Regions from separate parts of the Rugamonas sp. FW305-51 genome, predicted to be linked through region 1. Evidence: riboswitches for the same ligand, from Rfam matches in the RefSeq annotation. Region 1 holds a riboswitch; the other holds the start of a gene.
What was found. Region 1 has a riboswitch for cobalamin ahead of AC3WOS_RS26515 (TonB-dependent receptor plug domain-containing protein). Riboswitches for the same ligand answer to the same signal wherever they lie in the genome.
Positions count from the first base shown of each region.

Region 2: another riboswitch for cobalamin. It lies ahead of AC3WOS_RS20610 (TonB-dependent receptor); the one in region 1 lies ahead of AC3WOS_RS26515 (TonB-dependent receptor plug domain-containing protein).

Region 1 covers NZ_JBYSZG010000065.1:253-4,845, forward strand. The annotation lists gene cobT (nicotinate-nucleotide--dimethylbenzimidazole phosphoribosyltransferase) at 66-1,100, shown strand; gene AC3WOS_RS26505 (adenosylcobinamide-GDP ribazoletransferase) at 1,110-1,889, shown strand; gene AC3WOS_RS26510 (histidine phosphatase family protein) at 1,889-2,431, shown strand; cobalamin riboswitch at 2,474-2,692, shown strand; gene AC3WOS_RS26515 (TonB-dependent receptor plug domain-containing protein) at 2,824-4,593, shown strand, end outside.
Region 2 covers NZ_JBYSZG010000034.1:27,454-32,046, forward strand. The annotation lists gene AC3WOS_RS20600 (thiol:disulfide interchange protein DsbA/DsbL) at 1-475, opposite strand, end outside; gene AC3WOS_RS20605 (cobalamin-binding protein) at 585-1,469, opposite strand; gene AC3WOS_RS20610 (TonB-dependent receptor) at 1,525-3,492, opposite strand; cobalamin riboswitch at 3,576-3,807, opposite strand; gene AC3WOS_RS20615 (DODA-type extradiol aromatic ring-opening family dioxygenase) at 3,929-4,593, shown strand, end outside.

The DNA.
Region 1 (4,593 bases):
CAGTTTTGAAATAAATCTGTGTGCTATCTTAACGCCGACCAAAACCTTGCCACTGCACACTTACCATGTCCATTCCTGCTATCGCCTCCACCACCAACGACGCACTCGCCAGCCTGCTCGATAACGCCATCAACAACAAGACCAAGCCGCTCGGCAGCCTGGGCATGCTGGAGACGGTGGCCAAGCAAATCGGATTGATCCAGCGCACGCGCGCGATTGCGCTGGAAAAGCCGGCCATCCTGGTGTTCGCGGCGGATCACGGCATCGTCGCCGAAGGCATATCCGCCTATCCGCAAGACGTCACCTGGCAAATGGTGGAGAACTTCCTCGCGCGCGGCGCGGCCATCAATGTGTTCGCCCAGCAGAACGGCTGCGCATTGCACATCATCGACGCCGGCGTGAATCACGACTTCGGTCCGCGCCATGGACTGACCGACCGCAAACTGGCGCACGGCACGCACAACTTCGCGCAACAAGCGGCCATGAGCGCAGAGACCTGCGCCGCTGCCATCGCGGCCGGTATGGCGCTGGCCGCCGAACTGGACGGCAACGTGGTCGGCTTCGGTGAAATGGGCATCGGGAACACCACGGCCGCCGCCGCGCTGATGCACAAGCTGACCGGCATCCCCGTCGCCCAGTGCGTAGGCGCCGGTACGGGCCTGTCGGCGCAGGGCATCTCGCACAAGCAGCACGTGATCGAAGCGGCGGTCGCCAAGCACGCATCGGCCACCGAGCCGCTGGACATCCTGGCCACTTTCGGCGGCCTGGAAATCGCCATGATGGCCGGCGCCATGCTGAAGGCCGCCGAACGGCGCATGGTGCTGCTGATCGATGGCTTCATCGTGACCAGCGCCCTGCTGGTGGCGGTCCGGCTGCAGCCCGCCATCCTGGACTACTGCGTGTTCTCGCACTGCTCCGACGAGAGCGGCCACAAGAAGATGCTGGAAAACCTGGGCGCCCGTCCACTGCTCTCGCTCAACCTGCGCCTGGGCGAAGGGACCGGTTGCGCGCTGGCACTGCCGCTGCTGCATGCCGCCGTCAATTTCATGAACCAGATGGCGACCTTCGAGTCGGCACAGGTCAGCGAAAAATCGGAATAGGAAGCCGCCATGCACCAGATCCGCCTGTTCTTCACCGCGCTGCAGTTCTTTACCCGGCTGCCTATCCCGCGCTGGGTGGGATTCGAGGCGGCATGGCTGAACCACGCGTCGCGCTACTTCCCCCTGGTGGGCGTGGTGGTGGCCGCCATCGCCGCCGGCACCTACGCGCTGGCGGCGTGGCTGTTGCCCGCGCCGGTGGCCGCCGTGCTGGCGACGGCCGCTACCATCTACGCCACCGGCGCCTTCCACGAGGACGGCTTTGCCGACATGTGCGACGGCTTCGGCGGCGGCCTGACCGGGCAGCGCGTGCTGGAGATCATGAAGGACTCGCGCATCGGCGCATACGGCGCCATCGGCATCGTCTGCATGCTCGCGCTCAAATGCGTGACGCTGTCGCTGCTGCCGCCCGCCGTTGCCATCGCCGCGCTGTTCGTCGCCCATCCCCTGTCGCGCCTCACGTCGACCGCGCTGATCTGGCGCCTCGACTACGCCCGCGATGAAGGCAAGGCGAAACCGCTCGCGCAGAAAATGAGCCATGCCGAATTTGCCATCGCCTTCATCTGCGCCCTGCTGCCTGCGGCGGCGTGCGGCGCAGCTGGCTGGCTGTCCTGGCCCGCGCTGGCGGCCAGCCTGCTTGCCGCCTCCGCGTCCGCGTACTGGCTGGCGCAAAAATGCGTGAGCCGCATCGGCGGCTACACGGGCGACTGCCTGGGCGCGGTGCAACAGGTATCGGAGGTGACGATCTACCTGTGCCTCCTGGCCAGCCTGGGACACGGCGCCTGGCACTGATGCGCATTACGCTGATACGCCATCCCCAGCCGCAGGTGGCGCCCGGCGTTTGTTATGGCAGCACCGACCTGGCTGTGGCGCAGGAACAGCGCGACCAGGTACTGGCTACGCTGGCAGGCACACTGCCGGCAGGCGCGCCGCTCTACTCCAGTCCATTGCGGCGCTGTGCGGACCTGGCGCAGCGGATCGCCAGCACAACGCCTGTCTACGATGCGCGCCTGGCCGAAATGCACTTCGGCGCATGGGAGATGCAACGCTGGGACGACATTCCCCGTGCGGAAATCGATGCCTGGGCCGCGGACCTGGTCCGCTACCGCCCCGGCGGCGGTGAAAGCGTGCTGCAGATGGCGAACCGCATTGCCGACTTTTACGCCGACCTGCGCGCCGGCCCGGCGGCCGACATCGTCATCGTCTGCCACGCCGGCACCATGCGCCTGCTGATGGCCCGCCACGCCGGCCTTGCTCCCGCCGCCATGGCGCTGCATGCCGCCAGCACCCGTCTCAGCATCGCCTACGGTGAACGGATCGTGTTGCAAGACTGAGGGGCAAATTGCAAGCCACGCTTGCCCGCCTGCGCGCAGGCCGTATAATGGCGGCGTTTTGGTGCCCGCATGTCTGTCCAGACGTGCAGTTAAACGGGAAACACGAAGCCGTCCAGACGGCCAACGTGTGCTGCCCCCGCAACGGTAAGCAAGTGTCGCGCTAGCGCGACGAACCGCCTCAGATAACCACTGTGCATAGCATGGGAAGGTAAGGCGGTGCCACTTGCCAGCCCGGATACCGGCCAAATCAGGTGGAAGTGAGCGAACGGGGAGTTGCGCGACACGGACCAGGCCCGCCCCGGCGGCCTGCCATGCGTTATTCCAGTTCACCGCTTCTGTTCAATCTGGCCTACGGGGACGTCGGCCGGTTGCCCCTTTACAGAAGATTTGCCATGACTTTTCCTGTTTCCCGCCGCGCGGTTGCGGCGTCGATCGCGCTCGCTTTCACTGCGCCCTCCGCCTTTGCCGACGCCCAGAGCGATATCGCCGGCAACGCCGTGTTCATCACCGCCGCACGCGCGCCGCAGCAGGCCGCCGATGTACTGAGCGATACGCTGACCATCGATTCGGCGCAGATCGCCCAATCGGGCGCCGGCTCCATCATCGAGCTGCTGCAACGCCAGCGCGGCATTGAAGTGGCGCGCAACGGCGGCCCGGGCAACAGCGCCAGCGTGTTCATTCGCGGCGCCAACAGCAACCAGAACATCGTGCTGGTGGACGGCGTGCGCATCGGCTCGTCCACCACGGGCGCGGCCAACTGGAGCGCAATCCCGCTGTCGGCCATCGACCACATCGAGATCGTCTACGGCCCGCTCAGCACCCTGTACGGCGCCGGCGCCATCGGCGGCGTGGTCCAGATCTTCACCAAGCAAGGCCAGGGCGCTCCCGCGCTGACCGCCGCCGCGGGCTATGGCAGCAACCATACCCGCAGCGCCGACGCCGGCGTTTCCGGCGCGACTGGCGGTGAACACAGCTTCAGCTACGCGCTCAGCGCTGGCAAGGAAAAATCGGATGGCTTCTCCTCCACCGTTCCCGGCAACTACTCCTACAATCCGGACAAGGACGGCTACGACAAGGACAGCGCCGCCGGCCAGATCGCCCTGCAACTGCACAAGGACCACGAACTTGGCGCCGTGTTCATGTACAGCAAATTGCGCGCGCAGTACGACAGCGGAGCGTCCAGCTTCGACACCCACAGCCTGCAAAAAGTGGAAAATGCGGCCGTGTACAGCAAGAACCGGATACTGCCGAATTGGACCAGCGTGCTGCAGGTTTCCCAAAGCCGCGACGAGCAGGGCGATTTTTCCAGCGCCGCCGCTTCGGGCCACAGCCAGATCGACACCACGCAGACCGGCTACTCCTGGCAGAACGATATCCAGATCGGCGCCGACCTGCTGCAACTGCTGTATGAACACCGCAAGGAAGCGGTCGACGTCCATGGCGTCTCCCCGCTCAACCGCGACCGCGGTACCAACGCCTATGCCGCCGTCTACAGCGCCCGGCGCGGCGCCAATGCGTTCAACGCCAGCGTCCGCCGCGACAACACGGAATACGGCGACAAGACCACGGGCGCCGTCGGCTACGGCTACAGCTTCACCCGCCGGCTGCGCGCCAGCGCCAGCGTGGGCACCAGCTTCCGCGCCCCGACCTACAACGAGTTGTACTACCCCGGCTATGGTCTGCCGACCAACAAGCCCGAACTGGGCCGCAACGTGGAGGCCGGCCTGCACTACGACGATGGCAGCACGACGCTGTCCGCGCGCTACTACCACAGCCGCCTGACCGACCTGCTGGTCTATGTCACGCCGTGCCCGTACAACGCCACCTCGAAGAGCAGCGGCTGCGCCTACAACGTCAACCACGCACTGCTGGAAGGCCTGACGCTGGAAGGCGGCCGCAAACTGGGCAGCTTCGAACTGGCCGGCACGCTCGACCTGCAGGATCCGAAGGACGAAACCACCGGCAAGCGCCTGGCGCGCCGTTCGCAGCGCCACGCCAACCTGGCGCTGGACTACGTGACAGGCCCGCTGAAGGGCGGCGTGGAACTGACCTTGTCCGGCCCCCGCTACGACGACGCGGCCAACCGCAACCGGCTGGGTGGCTATGGCCTGGTCAACCTGTATGCCACCTGGCAGCTCACGCAGGATTGGTCGGCGCTGCTG
Region 2 (4,593 bases), on a different contig from region 1:
GCTTCATCTTGGTTTGTACCGCGAAGGAATTGAAAAATTCCAGGTACTTCGCCTTGTCCACGCCGTTTTTGGTCACGAAATCGAGCAAACCCTGGTCCGTGTTCAGACGATTATGCTCCACATGGATGGCGTGGAAGATTTTTTCGTGCAGGCCGTTGCCCAGCGCGTTCATCGCTTCCAGCGTGGCGAAGGCGTGCGCCTGCGCTTCGGTCAGGTTGGGCGCCATGTGCAGGCGGCGGAACACGATCTTGTCGCCCTGCTTCTTGACCCACTCGTTCAGCACCGGATCGAGCGCGTTGCAGTGCGGGCAGTGGTACATGAACACTTCCACCACTTCCACTTTTTTGCCGGTATCGGCGCGCACCGGGGTATCGAGCGTCGTGTAATCGACGCCGTTCTTGAAATCGGCGGCAAAGGCGCCGGAAGCGGAGGCCACAAAGGCGACGGAAGCAAGCAGGAGACGCAGTAAGCGCATAACGATCCTTCATGAATGAGTAGCAAACGCCGGCAGATTACCACTTTTTCCCGGCCGTTTTGGGACGGGAATGCAAAAATCAAACGTTTGCGCCCAAATTAAGCCTGTCCTAAGGCCGGTGCCGGCGCGCCGTCTCCAGTTTTTCGCACAGCTGGGCGGCCGCATCGGCGATGCGCGGCGTGGCGCGGGTCAGCGTTTCGCCGTCGAGCGCGAACAGGTTGCCCCGCTTGACAGCCTGCATGCCCGGATACTGCTTCCACAGGTAGATGCCGGCGTCGGGCTGGCCGGCCCGCTCGCCGCCGATGATGGCTTCCGGGTTTTCCTGCAACACGGCTTCGGTGCTGACGGAGGGCGCAACCACCTTCTGCGCCGCGAACACGTTCTGGCCGCCGCACAGGCGCATCACGTCGCTGGAGATATGGTCGCCATTGAGGGTGAACAGGGGCTTGTCCCAGATCTGGTAGAACACCCGCACCGGCGGGCGCCGTGCGTAGGCGGCCGACAGCGCGGCGATGCGGGCGCGGTAGTCGCGCGCGGCGGCCTGCGCGGCCGGCTCGGTGCCCAGCAGCTGGCCCAGGCGGGTCAGGCTGGTGGCCACTTCGTCCAGCTTTTGCGGCTCGCTGTAGAACATGGGTACGCCCATACTCCTGAGCTGCTCCAGCTGGCGCGCCGTGTTCCCGCTTTTCCAGACCACCAGCAGGTCGGGCTTGAGCGCCAGGATGCGCTCCATGTCGATCTGCTCGTTGCTGCCTACCTGCGGCACGCGCTTGGCCGCCGCCGGATAGTCGCTGAAATTCATCGCTCCCACCACATGTTCACCGCCGCCGGCCGCGAACAGCAGCTCGGTGATGTGGGGCGCCATGGCAATCACGCGCTGGGCGGGCCGCGCCAGCGTGATGGCGTTGCCGGCGTCGTCGCGCACGGTGATGGCCGCGTGCAGCGGTGTGCACAGCAGCGCCAGCGCGCAGGCCAGGGTTCGGTGAGAAAGGTGCATGGCGGTTTTCCGTTAATGAAAAGCGCCGGACGCACAGGCATCCGGCGCCAGGCGCTTAGAAGTCGTAGCGCGCTGCGACCTTCAGCTGGCGGCCATCGCTTGGATAGATGCCATCGCGGCAGCCGAAAGCCTGGCTGGTATAGTGCTTGTCCGCCAGGTTCAGGCCGGCGACGGACAGCTCCCACTGGCCCAGCTTGCGGGCATAGCGCGCATCGAAGGTGGTGAAGGACGGCATCTGCGCGGAGCAGTCGTTGCGGAAGTCGCCGCCGTAACGCTGCTGGTCCACCCACTGGGCGCCGATGTCGGCGCTCTGGCCGTCGGCCGGGGTCCAGGCCAGGCGGGCCGTGACGATATTCTTCGGCACCAGCACCATCTCGTGGCCGGCATTGACGCCTTCGCGGAAGGTGGCCTTGACGTGCTGGTAGTGGCCGGAGACGGTCCAGTCGGGCGCCACGCGCGCCTCGGCGTCGAGTTCGAAGCCTTCGCGGCGGGTTGGGTCCAGATTGGTGTTGGCCCCGCTGTTGAGGTTCAGGGTCGGATCGAAGAAGATCTCGTTGCTCAGGTTGCTGCGGAAGATACGGGCCGTGACCTTGCGCGCCGCATCGCCATAGCTGGCGCCCAGTTCCAGGTCGTGCGACGTCTGGGCCTTGAGCGGTAGGCCCGTCGACGTGTAGGAATTTTCATCCGCATTGGCCACGCGATAGCTCTGGCCGGCCTTGGCGAACGCCTCCAGCGCAGGCAGTACGGCATAACTGCCCTGCAGCTCCCATGCGTTCAGGCCCTGCACGATGCTGTTTTGGCCGCCATAACCATCATGGGTATCCTTGTCGAACAGTTCGCGACGCACGCCGGCGGCCAGGCGGCCGTTATGGGCAGGATCGAACTTGATCTCGTCGCGCGCGTAGATGGCCTTGGAACGCTGGGTCGCGTCGGCCTGCGCATACGCGTCGGTGGTGACGCGATTCCAGCGCACCAGGTCCACACCAGCCACCAGCTCATTCGTCATGCCGCCGATCTCGCCCAGTTGACGCACGCGAGGCGAAAACTGGGTCTGCTTGCTGGTCGATTCCAAGGAATATGTGCCAAAAGTCCCCTTCGTCGTCTTTTCGCGGTGCGACAGTTCCGCCGCCAGGTCCAGGCTGCCGATATGGCGCGTAATGAAACCGGTGAGGCGGTCGCTGTCGAGCGAGCCGAAATCGTTAGGCGTGTTGGTATGGCGTGGGTTGGCGTTGAACTGGTCTTCGTGGAGCGGGCCGGCAAAGCGCATGTCCTCGCGCGCGCCCTCGTAGCGGAAGCCCATGCGGCCTTCCTTGCTGAACCACTGGGCACCGGCGCTCACGTCGACCTGCTTGTAGTTGTTGTTGGCGCGGTAGTTGTCGTTGTGCTGCGTGTCGATGGCGCCGTCGGCGGCAAAACCGTCCCAGGCCTGGTGCACGGTGCCGCGCACTTCGCGCTCGCGGAACTGGCCCACTTCGGCCGTCATGCTGCCGCCCACGCTGTGCGCCACGGGGCGCTTGGTGATGATGTTGATCACGCCGCCCGTCGCGCCTTCGCCATACAGCACGCTGGCGCCGCCGCGGCTGATCTCGATGCGCTCCACCGTATCGACGGGAATGGTGGACAGGATCACGTTGGACAGTTCGCTCTCGGACACACGCACGCCATCCACCACTACCACCAGGTTCTGGCTGCTGTTGCTGCCAAAGCCGCGCAGGTCCAGGCCGAAGTCGGAGCTGCCATCGAGGCTGTTGCGGCCATACACGCCGCCGATCTTGCGGATCGCGGCATTGACGTCGGCAACGCCGGCACGGCGGATTTCGTCGGCCGTGATGACGGTGGCGCCGATCGGCGCCATGCCTGCGGAGGCGTCGAAACGGGCGCCGGTGACGACGATGGGCGCGAGCGACTGGCCGGCGGCGTTCTGCGCCAGCGCGGGCGCGACGGCGGAAAAGCAAAGGGAAACGGCAGCGGCCAGCACAAGCGGCTGCGACGCCGGCAGGCGGCGGGTAACGGTGATTTGCATGTCAGATCTTTTTTGAAAAGGCATCCGCCTGCGTCCCCGCAAGCCGGAATAAACCGGATGGCGCGCCGGCGCCGTGCGCGCAACGCTCATCCACCTGTCTGGCCGGTATCCGGGCTTGCAAGTCGGACTGGCCCACCTTCCTATGCGGCGCATAGTGGTCATTGAGCCAGCCTGCCGGCCGCAGGGAGCGGTCGGCGCTTGTTTACCGTTGCGGGGGCAGCACACCTTGGCCGTGATCGCTGGGAGCGGCCTTGTGTTTCCCGTTTAACTGCGCACGTGGTCACGCGCGCGGGCACCAAAACCCCGGCATTATACCTGCGCCGCTGGCCCAGCCGCTCATCATTAACAAAAGCTGAACGGTCCATCAACTTGCGCACGATTGTATAGTTGAGTACGCAAGCATATAGTCTGGACTTACCCTCGCTGGAGATTGACCATGCAAGAGCACGCACTACCGACCTATTTCCTGTCCCACGGCGGCGGTCCCTGGCCGTTCATGAAGGCGGAATTCGGCCACACCTACGATGTGCTGGAAGCGTCGCTGCGCGACATCCCGCGCCAGCTGGGCCGCACGCCCAAGGCCGTGCTGGTGGTGACGGCGCACTGGGAAACGCGCGAATTCATGGTCTCGGCCAGCCCCCGGCCGCCCATGATCTACGATTATTCCGGCTTCCCGGCCCACACCTACCAGGTGCAGTACAACGCCCCCGGCTCGCCGGAACTGGCGCTGCGCGTCAAGACGCTGCTCGACGATGCTGGCCACGCCACCCTGCTGGACGGGGAGCGCGGCTTCGACCATGGCACCTTCAGCGCCCTGTACCCGGTCTATCCGCAGGCGGACGTGCCCATCGTCCAGCTGTCGCTGCGGCACGGGCTCGATCCCCTCACCCACCTGGAGGCGGGACGGGCGCTGGCGCCGCTGCGCGAGGAAGGGATACTGATCGTCGGCAGCGGCCTCAGTTACCACAACTTGCGCGCCTTCAACGCCCAGGGCGCGGCGGCCTCGCACCAGTTCGACGCCTGGCTGCGCGCCACCATGGCGCTGCCGCCGGCCCAGCGCACGGCACAGCTGCTGCAATGGGAACAGGCGCCGGCGGCGCG